3 regions of the Hymenobacter agri genome follow, and region 2 is predicted to be linked to each of the others. Evidence: riboswitches for the same ligand, from Rfam matches in the RefSeq annotation. Region 2 holds a riboswitch; each other region holds the start of a gene.
The links. Region 2 has a riboswitch for S-adenosylmethionine ahead of ACYVDE_RS14770 (amino acid permease). Riboswitches for the same ligand answer to the same signal wherever they lie in the genome.
Positions count from the first base shown of each region.

Region 1: linked by a shared signal. The riboswitch ahead of metH (methionine synthase) and the one ahead of ACYVDE_RS14770 (amino acid permease) in region 2 are both predicted to bind S-adenosylmethionine.
Region 3: linked by a shared signal. The riboswitch ahead of ACYVDE_RS11310 (O-acetylhomoserine aminocarboxypropyltransferase/cysteine synthase family protein) and the one ahead of ACYVDE_RS14770 (amino acid permease) in region 2 are both predicted to bind S-adenosylmethionine.

Region 1 covers NZ_BAAGZM010000168.1:3,619-7,674, forward strand. The annotation lists gene metH (methionine synthase) at 1-2,799, opposite strand, end outside; SAM riboswitch class I at 2,872-2,980, opposite strand; partial or broken gene ACYVDE_RS10385 (molybdopterin-binding protein) at 3,345-4,056, opposite strand, start outside.
Region 2 covers NZ_BAAGZM010000323.1:685-4,740, forward strand. The annotation lists gene ACYVDE_RS14760 (HD domain-containing protein) at 1-567, opposite strand, end outside; gene ACYVDE_RS14765 (hypothetical protein) at 692-1,171, shown strand; gene ACYVDE_RS14770 (amino acid permease) at 1,213-2,673, opposite strand; SAM riboswitch class I at 2,909-3,000, opposite strand; partial or broken gene ACYVDE_RS14775 (TonB-dependent receptor domain-containing protein) at 3,274-4,056, opposite strand.
Region 3 covers NZ_BAAGZM010000196.1:1,432-5,487, forward strand. The annotation lists gene metX (homoserine O-acetyltransferase family protein) at 1-569, opposite strand, end outside; gene ACYVDE_RS11310 (O-acetylhomoserine aminocarboxypropyltransferase/cysteine synthase family protein) at 809-2,188, opposite strand; SAM riboswitch class I at 2,572-2,686, opposite strand; gene ACYVDE_RS11315 (LysM peptidoglycan-binding domain-containing protein) at 2,973-3,293, opposite strand; gene ACYVDE_RS11320 (hypothetical protein) at 3,448-3,867, shown strand; partial or broken gene ACYVDE_RS11325 (erythromycin esterase family protein) at 4,027-4,056, shown strand, end outside.

The sequences.
Region 1 (4,056 bases), on a different contig from region 2:
TTTGGTGCCGAGGAAGCTGGGCTTGGTGATGGAAACCGTGTTCCAGTCCGATTTGAAGCCGTTTTCGCGGGCGGCTTCGATGGGAAGGTAGTTTTTTTCGCGCTGGCGGCTGGCGTAGTCGGCGCGCAGGGCGGCGTAGTCGTCGGCCACCGTCTGGGCGTAGGCGCGCTCGCCCGAGCCGAGCAGGCCGGCGGCCACGCCCACCGAGCGCGAAGCGTCATTCACGTGTACCACGGGGCCGCTGTACGACGGCGCGATTTTCACGGCCGTGTGCAGGCGCGAGGTAGTGGCGCCGCCGATGAGCAGCGGAGTCTTCATGCCACGCTTTTCCATGGCCTGGGCCACGTATACCATTTCGTCGAGCGAAGGCGTGATGAGGCCGGAGAGGCCGATAACATCTACTTGCTGCTTCTGGGCTTCGTCCAGAATCTTTTCCAGCGGTACCATCACACCGAGGTCCACGATATCGAAGTTGTTGCAGGCCAGCACCACGCCCACGATGTTCTTGCCGATGTCGTGCACGTCGCCCTTCACGGTGGCCATCAGGATTTTACCGGCCGTCTGGCGGTCCGAGCCTTGCTTTTCGGCCTCCAGGTAAGGCTGCAAATAAGCCACGGCCTTTTTCATCACGCGGGCCGACTTCACCACCTGCGGCAGGAACATTTTACCGGCCCCGAACAGGTCGCCCACCACGTTCATGCCGGCCATCAGCGGGCCCTCAATCACGTCGAGGGGCCGGGCCAGCTCCTGGCGGGCGGCCTCGGTGTCTTCGTCAATAAACTCGGTGAGGCCCTTCACCAGCGCGTGCGCCAGGCGCTCCTGCACCGGCAGGCTGCGCCATTCGTCGGCCTTCACCTCGGCTTTATCCTTTTGCTTGACGGTATCGGCAAACTCCACGAGGCGCTCGGTGGCATCGGCGCGGCGGTTGAGCAGCACGTCTTCCACCAGCTCCAGCAGGCGGGGCTCGATTTCGTCGTACACGCCAAGCTGGCCGGGGTTCACGATGCCCATATCCAAACCCGCTTTGATGGCGTGGTAGAGGAAGGCCGTGTGCATGGCCTCGCGCACCACGTCGTTGCCGCGGAACGAGAAGCTGATGTTGCTAATGCCGCCGCTGGTGAGCGCGCCGGGCAGGTTGACCTTAATCCAGCGCACGGCTTCGATGAAGTCGAGCGCGTAGTTGCGGTGCTCGTCCATGCCCGTGCCTACGGTCAGGATGTTGGGGTCGAAGATGATGTCGGCCGGGTCGAAGCCTACTTCCTTCGTCAGAATGTCGTAGCTGCGCTGGCAGATTTCGATGCGGCGCTCTAAGGAGTCGGCTTGGCCCTGCTCGTCGAAGGCCATTACTACTACGGCGGCGCCGTACTGGCGCACCGTGTGGGCCCGCTCGCGGAAGGCGGCTTCGCCCTCTTTCAGCGAAATCGAGTTCACGATGCTCTTGCCCTGCACGCATTTCAGGCCGGCTTCCAGCACGCTCCACTTCGAGGAGTCAATCATCACCGGCACCCGCGCAATGTCGGGCTCCGAGGCAATGAGGTGCAGGAAGGTGGTCATCACCTGCTCCGAATCGAGCATGCCCTCGTCCATGTTGATGTCGAGCACCTGCGCGCCTTCCTCCACTTGCAGGCGGGCCACGGCCAGCGCCTCCTCATACGCGCCGGTGCGGATGAGGCGGGCGAAGGCACGCGAGCCGGTCACGTTGCAGCGCTCGCCCACGTTCACGAACAGGCTTTCCTCTCTGATGGTGAACGGCTCAAGGCCGCTCAGGCGAGTGGAGGGCGTGAGTTCGGACGGAAGCTGGCGGGGCTGGTACTTCTCGGCCAGCTTGCTCAATTCGGCGATGTGCTGGGGCGTGGTGCCGCAGCAGCCGCCCACCACCGTCACAATGCCTTCTTTTAGGTACTCCTCCACCAGCGCAGCAAATTCCTGGGCCGACTCGTCGTAGCCACCGAAGGCGTTGGGCAGACCGGCGTTGGGGTAGGCCGAGATGTGCACGTCGGAAATACGACTCAGCTCTTGCACGTACTGGCGGAGCTGGTCGGCGCCGAGGGCGCAGTTCAGGCCCACGCTCAGCAAGGGCAGGTGGCGGATGCTGTTCCAGAATGCCTCCACCGTCTGGCCGCTCAGGGTGCGGCCCGAGGCGTCGGTGATGGTACCCGAAATCATAACGGGCACCACCCGGCCGCCTTCGTCGAAGAACTTCTGCACGGCGTAGAGGGCTGCTTTGGCATTCAGCGTGTCGAAGATGGTTTCAATGAGCAGCGTATCCACGCCGCCGTCCACGAGACCGCGCACTTGCTCTAAGTAGGCGGTGGCCAACTCATCGAAGGTCACGGCGCGGAAGCCGGGGCGGTTCACATCGGGCGAGAGCGAGGCGGTGCGGTTGGTGGGGCCCACCGCGCCGGCCACGAAGCGCGGCCGCTCAGGCGTGCTATACTCGTCGGCCGCCTCGCGGGCTAAGCGGGCCGACTCGTAGTTCAGCTCGTACACCACATGCTCTAAGCCGTAGTCGGCCTGCGCGATGGTAGTGCCGCTGAAGGTGTTGGTTTCCACCATATCGGCTCCGGCGGCAAAGTATTCGGCGTGAATGCCTTTGATGATGTCGGGCCGGGTGATGCTCAGCAGGTCGTTGTTGCCGCGCAGGGGTTTGGGGTGGTCGGCGAAGCGGGTGCCGCGAAAATCCTCCTCCGTGAGCGGGTGGCGTTGAATCATGGTGCCCATGGCACCGTCGAGAATCAGCAGGCGCTGGCGGAGCAGCTCGGGAAGCGGGGAGGGGGCGGCGAGAGTGGCAGTGGGCATTTCTTTTCTGGGTCGAATAGCTACAAAAGCGCGTATCCAGAAAGAAACCCGTGCGCAGGCGCACAGTTCCGGCTGTCATCTTCTTTCACCAAAAACGGCGGTGAAACGGGAGTTGGCACCTACTCGCGGTAGGTTGCCAAGACGTCATCGGGCCCGGTCCCTCGGTCTTTCTGGATAGCAGCTCAGGCAAAGATACGCGTCAACCCCGGAAAAGCGCTACCCGCTCCGGTGGACGTAGCAAGGCCCCGTTTCACGCCGCTAAATGGCGCAAAACGGGGCCTGTGGGGAAATTGTAGCGATGAAAGCTAGTCTTTCTTGATGCAGTTCGGAACGGTTTTGCCGTCCTTTTTCTTCGTGCCCTCCTGTTCGTAGCCTTTCCAGCAGGGGTCTTTCTTGGCGGTGCTCGTTTTCTTATTCGGCATGGGCGTAAAAAGCAACGTGGAAAAAGTAGATGGGAGCCAATGCGCCGGGCTCCATCCGTTACAGTCGCCGACGCTGCGACTCCCTTGCTCATACGGCCTGCTACGGCCGAGGTTCCAAAAAAATTACAGTGCCCACGCCGGCCACACGCTACCCGCCGCAAATACGGCCGGCTCGGGCGGCAGCTCCAGAAACGCGGTGGCCCCCACCAGCCCCAGCATGTCGCCCGAGCCGCCCACGGGCAGGGGCGTGGCCAGACGGCGGCCTTCGGCGTCCACGGTCAGGCGCACGGGCACGAAGTGGGTGAGAGCCGGCTTGAAGTTAATATCGACGGTGAGCACGGCCGGCTGCGGAGCTTCGGCCACGGCCAACGCAGTGCTGGTGTTGGCGGGCTGTTGCACGGCGGCCAGCCAAGGCCGCACGTAGCGGCAGGCCGTGATGAACGTGGACACCGGGTTGCCCGGCAATCCGAACACCACCGGCCCGCCCGCCCGCGCCCCAAACCACAACGGCTTGCCCGGCCGCTGCTGCACTTGGTGAAATATTTCCTCCACGTGCAGCTCGCGCAGCAGGCCCGGCAGATGGTCGGCGCGGCCCTTGCTCACGGCACCGCTCAGCACCACGGCATCGAAGCCGGCACCAAGGATTTTAGTGAGGCCGTCGCGCAGCTCTTCCACATTATCGGAAAGATGAAACAGCGACACTTCGGCCCCCGCCTGGGCAAAAAGTGCCTGCAGCGCATACACATTGGAGCGCCGAATCTGGTGGGGCAGAGGCGTGGCGCCGATGCCCACCAGCTCGTCGCCGGTGCTCACCACGGCTAGGCGCGGGGCGCGT
Region 2 (4,056 bases):
GGCCGGCGTTTGAAAGAGCACTGGTGCGGCCAGCATCTTTGCCAGCACCTTGCGGCGCCCGGGGCGATAGAGCAGCGTTGGCACATGCCGGTACTCCTGCCGCACCTGCCGGGCGTAGGCCCAGTACCCGGCGGCCGGGGCCCCGAGGATGCTCAGGTCGGCATCGAGAAAGTAGAGCAGGTCGGTATCGTGCGACGGCTGGGGCTGGATGTGGTCGGCGGTGCGCCCGATGAGGAACGCCACACGCTGCTGCCGGGCAGGCTCCAGCAGCGAGCCCCGCAGAAAAGCCAGCGCCTCGGCGGCGCTGCGGGCTTCGTTGTCGGACCGGCGGGCGTCGTACACCGCGTCGTGAAACCAGACGGCCAGCTGCACCACCACCGGGTCGCGCAAGGGGGCTGCCGCTACCCTATTCAGCAGGTTTTCGATGTGCTGCAGGTTGTGGTAGTGACGGCTGGGCGCCTGGTAGGCGGCGGCCAGGCGCTGCCATTCGGCCTCGCGGCGGGCGGCATCGGGCACAAGCGGCGTGGTGAGGCGATGCCAGCGGGCGGCTAGTTGAGACTGGTCCATGTAGGCGCGGCTTTCGAATGAAAAGTGCGCAAAAGGTAGGCAATCTCCGGCGGCGGCAGCCCGGCACCGGCACAACCGCCTGCCAGGCCCGCCGTAGACACTCAGACACCTTTTCCCCTTCCGTATGCCCCGCACCGTCGTCGGTTTATTCACCAGCGCTTCCGAAGCCGAGTTTGCCGTGGCGCAGCTACATGCGGCCGGCTTTGCCGCCCCCGCCGTGCAGCTCGCCTCCCGCGATACCCTGCAGGCCGAGCACCAGATTGACGTGGAAACGCCCCGCGAAACATTTCAGGACGCCGTGACGCGGTTTTTCAGCGGTATTTTCAGCGGCACGCAGGTCGATGATGCCCAAGCCCACATTGCCGCCACCGGCCCCGAGCACGCCGTCATCACCGTCGACACGACTACTACCGAAGAAGCCGACCACGCCCGCGAGCTACTCGACCGCAACGGAGCCGTGGATGTGTACAAGCAGCGCCCACTGGCCTCAGCCCTACCCGTCACGGCTGAGACAACTGTCGCCGATGAGGTTGATTTAGAAGGTGACCTCGGCCGCGTGCGCGACCGTGAGGAGCTGGATGCGAACGGACTGACGACACATTGAATTGGTAGCATTGATTTCCTGCAGTGTGCGCAGTGAAATTTTTAGTGTGGAAGTTCAGCTTTCTCCTGCGCCAGCCGCAGCTTGCTGTTCTTCTTTCCGTAGCCGAAGTAGATGGCCATGCCCAGCGCCAGCCACACGATGAGGCGCAGCCAGGTTTCCCAGGGCAGCGAGGCCATCATCACGAGGCACACCACAATGCCCAGAATGGGTACCACCGGCACCCACGGCGTGCGGAACGAGCGGGGCGCGTCGGGGTTGGTTTTGCGCATAATCATCACGCCGAGGCACACCATCACAAAGGCCAGCAGCGTGCCGATGCTCGTCATCTCGCCCACCACCGAGATGGGCACGAAGCCCGCAAACAGCGCGATGAAGGTGCCGAGCAGCAGCGTCGACTGCGCCGGCGTGTTGAAGGTGGGGTGCAGGCGCGAGAACACCGGCGGCAGCAGCCCGTCCTTCGACATCGAGAAAAATACCCGCGACTGCCCCAGCAAATCGACCAAAATCACCGACGTGTAGCCCACCAGAATGGCCAATATCACGGCCGACGACAGCCACGCGTAGGGCGTTTTCTCGATGGCCACGGCTACCGGCGCGGCGTTGTTCTTGAACTCGGTGTAGTTGGCCAGGCCCGTGAGCACGTGCCCGAACAACACAAACAGCACCGTGCACACCGCCAGCGAGCCCAGAATGCCAATGGGCATGTTGCGCTGCGGGTTTTTGGTTTCCTGGGCCATCGTGGCCACGATGTCGAAGCCGATGAAGACGAAGAAAATCACGCCCGCCCCGCGCAGAATCCCGCTCAGCCCAAACTCGCCGAAAGTGCCGGTGTTGGCCGGGATGTAGGGTTGGTAGTTGGCGGGGTCGATGTACTGCCACCCCAGGGCGATGAACACCAGCACCACGGCCACCTTCAGCGCCACCACCAGCGCATTGAACCAGGCCGAGCCCTTGGTGCCGCGCGTCACGATGGCCGTAATGGCCAGCACGATGAGCATGGCCGGCACGTTCACGTAGCCGCTCACGGTGCTGCCGTCGGCCAGCTTGGCGCTTTCGAAGGGCGACATTACCAGCCGCGCCGGGATGTGCAGGCCGTATTTTCCGAGGAATTTGATGAGGTACTGCGACCAGCTGATGGCCACCGTGGCCGCGCCCACCGAGTATTCGAGCACCAAGTCCCAGCCAATAATCCAGGCAAACAGCTCCCCCATCGTGGCGTACGAATACGTATAGGCCGAGCCCGAAACGGGCACCAGCGCCGCAAACTCGGCGTAGCAAAGGGCCGAGAAGGCGCAGCCCACCGCCGCCACCACGAAGGAGAGCGTGACGGCCGGCCCGGCATTGTTGGCCGCCGCAATGCCGGTGAGCGAGAACAGCCCCGCCCCGATAATCACCCCGATGCCAATGGCAATCAGGCTCACGCCGTTCAGGCTGCGTTTGAGGGTGTTCGCCCCCGTTTCCGCCGCTTCGGCCCGAAGCAGCTCCAATGATTTTTTCAACATAATCCGATAAATACGCGCCACGCCACCGCCCCACCCGGAGCGGCCGTGCCGCAAGCAAAAAACCCGTAAAAAGGAAATGAAAGTGCGCCGGCCGCAGCCGTTCGGCTACGCGGCGCGAGTGCCCGCTAGCAACAGCAACAACAGCCCGTCAGCATCCGGCCCATCGTTGAGAAACGGGCACGAGCAACACCAGAAAAAGCAAGCGAGGCAGCAGGAACAGCGGGCATGGCAGTTGTTTTTATATGGTCAGGAATTGGCACCGGTCCGCGGTTGCGGGTGGTTGCCGGCGCGTCGTTGAGCCTGTCTCTCAGCGCCTCTGTATAAAAACAATCCATCCGGGAGGAGGAATTGATGGGGCAAAGGTAGGGCCGAATGGGCCTTCATTGGGTTCTGCCAGAAAAAAAGCACGTCATGCCGAGCGCAGCCGAGGCATCTCGCGTGCAGTAGTAACCAGAAAAAAGAACGTCATGCTGAGCGCAGTCGAAGCATCTCTACCGCGGAAGTAATTTGATTACTACCACACGCGAGATGCCTCGGCTGCGCTCGGCATGACGTCCCTCTTTGTTCGTTGCCAGCCACTCCGGCGGCGCGGCCCCGACCCTACTTCCGCAGCGCCACGCGCACGCCGGCCATCAGCCAGCGGCCGGGCATCTGGGCACCCAGCAGGTCGGAATATTTCGCGTCGAACAGGTTCTGGGCCTGGCCCACCACCCACAGGCGCTCGGGCAGCAGCGCCACATCGAGCCGGCCGTTGATGACCACGTAATCGGGCGTGAGCACGGCATCGTTGATGGTGGCGCTGGGGGTAGTCTTCTGGCCGGCGCGCTGCTTATACACCCCGCCCAGGCTGGCCGTGAAGCGGCGGTGCACCAGGCTCACATTGCCGCTGATGAGCTGCAGGGCCACGTTACTCAGGTACTGCGACGTGATGTTGCCGTCTACGTTTAGGTGGGTGTAGGTGTAGCCCACGGTGCCGTCGAGGCGCAGGCCGGGCGTGAGCTGGGCGCGGGTGCTAGCTTCCAGCTCGAAGCCCTGGGTGCTCACGGCAAACAGGTTTTCGGCCAGGCGGTAGGTGTTGGCGGGGTTCAGGTTGGCGAGGCCGGTTTTTTCAATCACCAGCGCGCCGGGCTGGCCCACGTAGTCAATCAGGTTGCGGCCATAGCGGTTGAAGTAGGTGCCGCGCAATGTGAGGGCCGGCAGGGGCTGGAAGTCGAGGCCGCCTTCGTAGCTCCAAGTGCGCTCGGCGCTCAGGTTGGGGTTGCCCACGTTGAAGCCATTGGGCACCGTGCCCGGCCGGATGGACGAGTAATACTGCTCGGTGAAGTTGGCCGCCCGAATGGCCCGGCCCACGGCCCCGCGCACCGTCAGCCGCTCGCCCAGGCG
Region 3 (4,056 bases), on a different contig from region 2:
CCGGGCTGGCCGGCGGCGTAGGTCGGGTCGGCCGCAATGGCCAGCCGCTGCGCCTCGTTGAAAGCAATGCCCCAGGCCGAGTGCCGGGCGTTGGTGGCAATCACCACGAGGTGGTCGAACAAATCGGGGCGCTGCACGGCCCACTCCAACGCCTGCTGCCCGCCCAGCGAGCCACCAATCAGCGTATTGATATCGGTAATTTCCAGGTCCTGCCGCAGCAGTTCGTGGGCCTGCACCAGGTCGCGAATGGTCAGCAGCGGAAAATGCTGGAAACGCGCCTGCCCGGTGGCCGGGTCGGCGTCGAGCGGGCCAGTGCTGCCATAGCACGAGCCCAGCACGTTGGCGCACACAATGAACCACTCGGCCGGGTCGTAGTAGCAGCCCGGCCCTACCAGGCCCGGCCACCAGGCCAGCACGTCGGCGTTGGCCGTGAGGGCGTGGCACACCCACACCACGTTGTCGCGGTCTTCGTTCAGCTGGCCCCAGGTCTGGTAAGCCACGTGGGCTCCAGTCAGGGTTTCGCCGCTTTCCAGCGTCAGGTCGGGTAGTTCAAATAGTTGGCTAGTCATTATCTGTTTCAATAGCTCAGTTTCAGCGCCAGCGAACCGGCCGGGCTCATGGATTCTCACCCCCATTTCGCTACCCATCACGGAAGCGGCACCCGCCCGGCGCGCTGGCGCTGAAATTGAGTTGTTCTGATTGAGCTGTGGTTTTTCGTTTTTGGGTCTCTGCTCCCGGCTACCGGTATTTCACTTCACCTAAACCCGGCGGCCAGCAGCGAAGAGCCCAAAACGAAACCCACCGCTCCCTATACCTCCAGCGGCTGGGCGTGCTCCAATTCGGGCTCGCCCACCTCTTCGCCCTCGGTAGGCTGGCTAGCCGTATTGCCAATGGCGTCGAAGGCGGCCTGCAAATCGGCTTTGATGTCGTCGAAATGCTCAATCCCCACGCTCAGGCGAAGCGACGTCGGCGTTACGCCCGAGGCCAACTGCTCTTCCTCGCTCAGTTGCTGGTGCGTGGTGGCCGAGGGCTGGATGATGAGCGTCTTGGCGTCGCCCACGTTGGCCAGGTGGCTGATGAGCTTCAGGTTATCAATAAATTGCGTAGCCGTTTCCTTCGTGCCCTTAATGCGGAACGAGAGCACGCCGCCGAAGCCGCGCTTCAGGTATTTGTTGGCGATGGCGTAGTAGGGGCTGCTGGGCAGGCCGGGGTAGTTCACGCTTTCCACCTGCGGATGCTGTTCGAGCCAGGTGGCCACTTTCAGGGCGTTTTCCACGGTGCGGTCCACGCGCAGGCTCAGGGTTTCGAGGCCGATGAGCAGCTGCCAGGAGTTGAACGGGCTAATGGCCGGGCCGAAGTCGCGCAGCCCTTCCACCCGCGCCCGGATGATGAAGGCGATGTTGCCAAACGGCCCGTTCTTGCCAAATACATCGTTGAAAATCAGGCCATGGTAGCCGTCGCTCGGCTCGGTAAACTGCGGAAATTTGCCGTTGCCAAAGTCGTAGGTGCCGCCGTCCACAATCACGCCGCCCACGCTGGTGCCGTGCCCGCCAATCCACTTCGTGGCCGACTCCACCACGATGTTGGCGCCGTGCTCCAGCGGCCGGAACAGGTAGCCGCCCGCGCCGAAGGTATTGTCCACTACCAGCGGCAAGTCGTGCTTTTTGGCGATGACCGCAATGGCCTCAAAATCGGGAATGCTGAAGCTCGGGTTGCCAATAGTTTCGAGGTAGATAGCTTTGGTTTTCTCGTCGATGTACTGCTCGAACGAGGCCGGGTTGTCGCCATCAGCGAAGCGAACCTCAATACCCAACCGCCTGAATGCCACCTTGAACTGGTTGTAGGTACCGCCGTAGAGGTAGGCCGTGCTCACAAAGTTGTCGCCGGCCTGCAGAATGTTGTTCAGGGCGATGAACTGCGCCGCCTGGCCCGAGCCGGTAGCCAGGGCCGCCACGCCACCTTCGAGGGCCGCCACGCGCTGCTCAAACACGTCGGTGGTGGGGTTCATCAGGCGGGTGTAGATGTTGCCGAACTCCTTCAGGGCAAACAGGTTGGCGCCGTGCTCGGCGCTCTTGAACACGTAGCTGGTGGTTTGGAACAGGGGCACGGCGCGGGCCCCGGTAGTGGGGTCGGGCTGCTGGCCGGCGTGGAGTTGGAGAGTTTCGAAGTGTTGGGGCTGAACAGACATGATGAGGGTGCGCTTGACGCGTTGAAAAACCGGAATGACAATTGAAAAAAGTGCGCTGCGAGCCTGAAAAGCCGTTTTTAGCGCCAAAACTCCCCGAAATAGCCCGTGCTGCCGGCGTGGCCCAAACCCACCGCGAAGGCCCGAAAAGGCGCGCGGCAGACCCGCGGGGCCACCAAAAAATCCAGAAGAGTTGGGGGGAGGGTTCTAAGCCGAAATCAGCTTAGCAACAACACGGGCAGCAACAGCACATTCGCATTCGCCCGTTGGGCAATGCCACATTCCGGCCAGCCGCCGAAACGAAGAAACCCGACCCTACGGCGCGCAAAGCAGCCGGAGCAGTCGGGAGGAGAAAAGCAGATTTTGCGGGATTTTCCATGGCACTCGAATCATCTGTCCCGGTGCGGCCGAAGCTGCGGCGGGTAGGAATTGGCACCTTTCGTTGAGCGAAGGTTGCCAGTGGGTCACGGAGCCTAGTCTCTCGCCACTTCTGTATAAAACTTGAAAACTGCCCACCGTTAGCGGGGAGTACCTGTTGGGTATCGCAAAGGTAGGAGCGAATTTTTGAGAATGGCAAGCGGTGCGGCGAAAATATTTTTTTCGGTAAGCCAAATCGCCTGTCATCCTGAGCGCAGCGAAGGACCTTATCACGTCTGCACGAATTGCGCTAGCGTGACAAGGTCCTTCGCTGCGCTCAGGATGACAGATTTTTCTGCAAGGGCAGAAACGCAAAAAAGCCACCCTGAAACAGAGTGGCTTTTCTCACCTTTTTTCTGCAAAAAAGTACCTAGAGACTAGGTAGGGTTAACACCTGACCAACTTCGATGTGGTCGGGGTTACTGCCGATGGTGGCCTTGTTGGCCTCATATATCTGGTGCCACTTGGCGGCGTCGCCGTAGTGGTTTTTAGCAATTTTTGAGAGGGAATCTCCACTGACAACAGTATACGTGTCGCCGGAAGTTTCCGGTTTGGCGGCGTTGCCGAAAAAATCGGTGGCGCCACCGGCGGGCTTGGCAGCGGGTTCAACGGGTTTTTGTTCGCCTTTGTCGCTGATGAAATCAAAGAGTCCCATGGGATTTACAAAGTTAGAGGTTGCGAATGATTTCACCGGAAAAACCTTGCGGTTGGGCCGGCCGGGTTGCTATACGGGCGGTCCAAACTGGGGTTACAGCGCCAACTCTTTTCTTTTGGCACCGTAAGCCGACGAGTTCGCCGTGCGCGGGCTTTCACTTTCATTCTTTCACCTTCACTCACAAGTGCTCATGAAACTCCAGTCCCTCTTTTCGCTCCGCTATTTCGCCAGCCTGCTGGTGCTCGTGTCGCTGTTTGCCGCTTCGTGCAGCAACGACAAAGGCAAGGTTGAAGGCGTAAACATGCTGTACGGCACCGACAGCAAGGTGTGGAAAACCGCCAAGGAAACCGACACCGCCGGCGACAAAGTGAAGCAGACCGACGCACAAAAGCAGCAGGAGCTCCATGTGTTTGCCAATGGCAACTACACCATGACGGATGGTGCCGCCGGCGCCATTTCGGGTAAATACACGTTCGACCAGGCCGCCAAAACCATCACCTTTAGCCCCGAAGGCAAGCCCGCCAGCACTTTCGCCGTCGAAACCCTGACCGACGACAAGCTGACGCTGAAATCGGCCGATGGCGCGTCGTTGATGCTGGAAAAAGAATAAGCCGCATTCACGCTGCCCCAAAAGCCCCGAACCCGCGTGGTTCGGGGCTTTTTTGTGTTTTCGCCCGGGCTATTGCTTGGCGTTAGCAGCAAAACGCCAGTAATTTGCCGCCGCTTTCCGGGCTGCCGAATGCGGCCTTTCCACCTTTTTCTGCTTTTCATGTTTGTTGATTTTAAGGCGGCGGCCCTG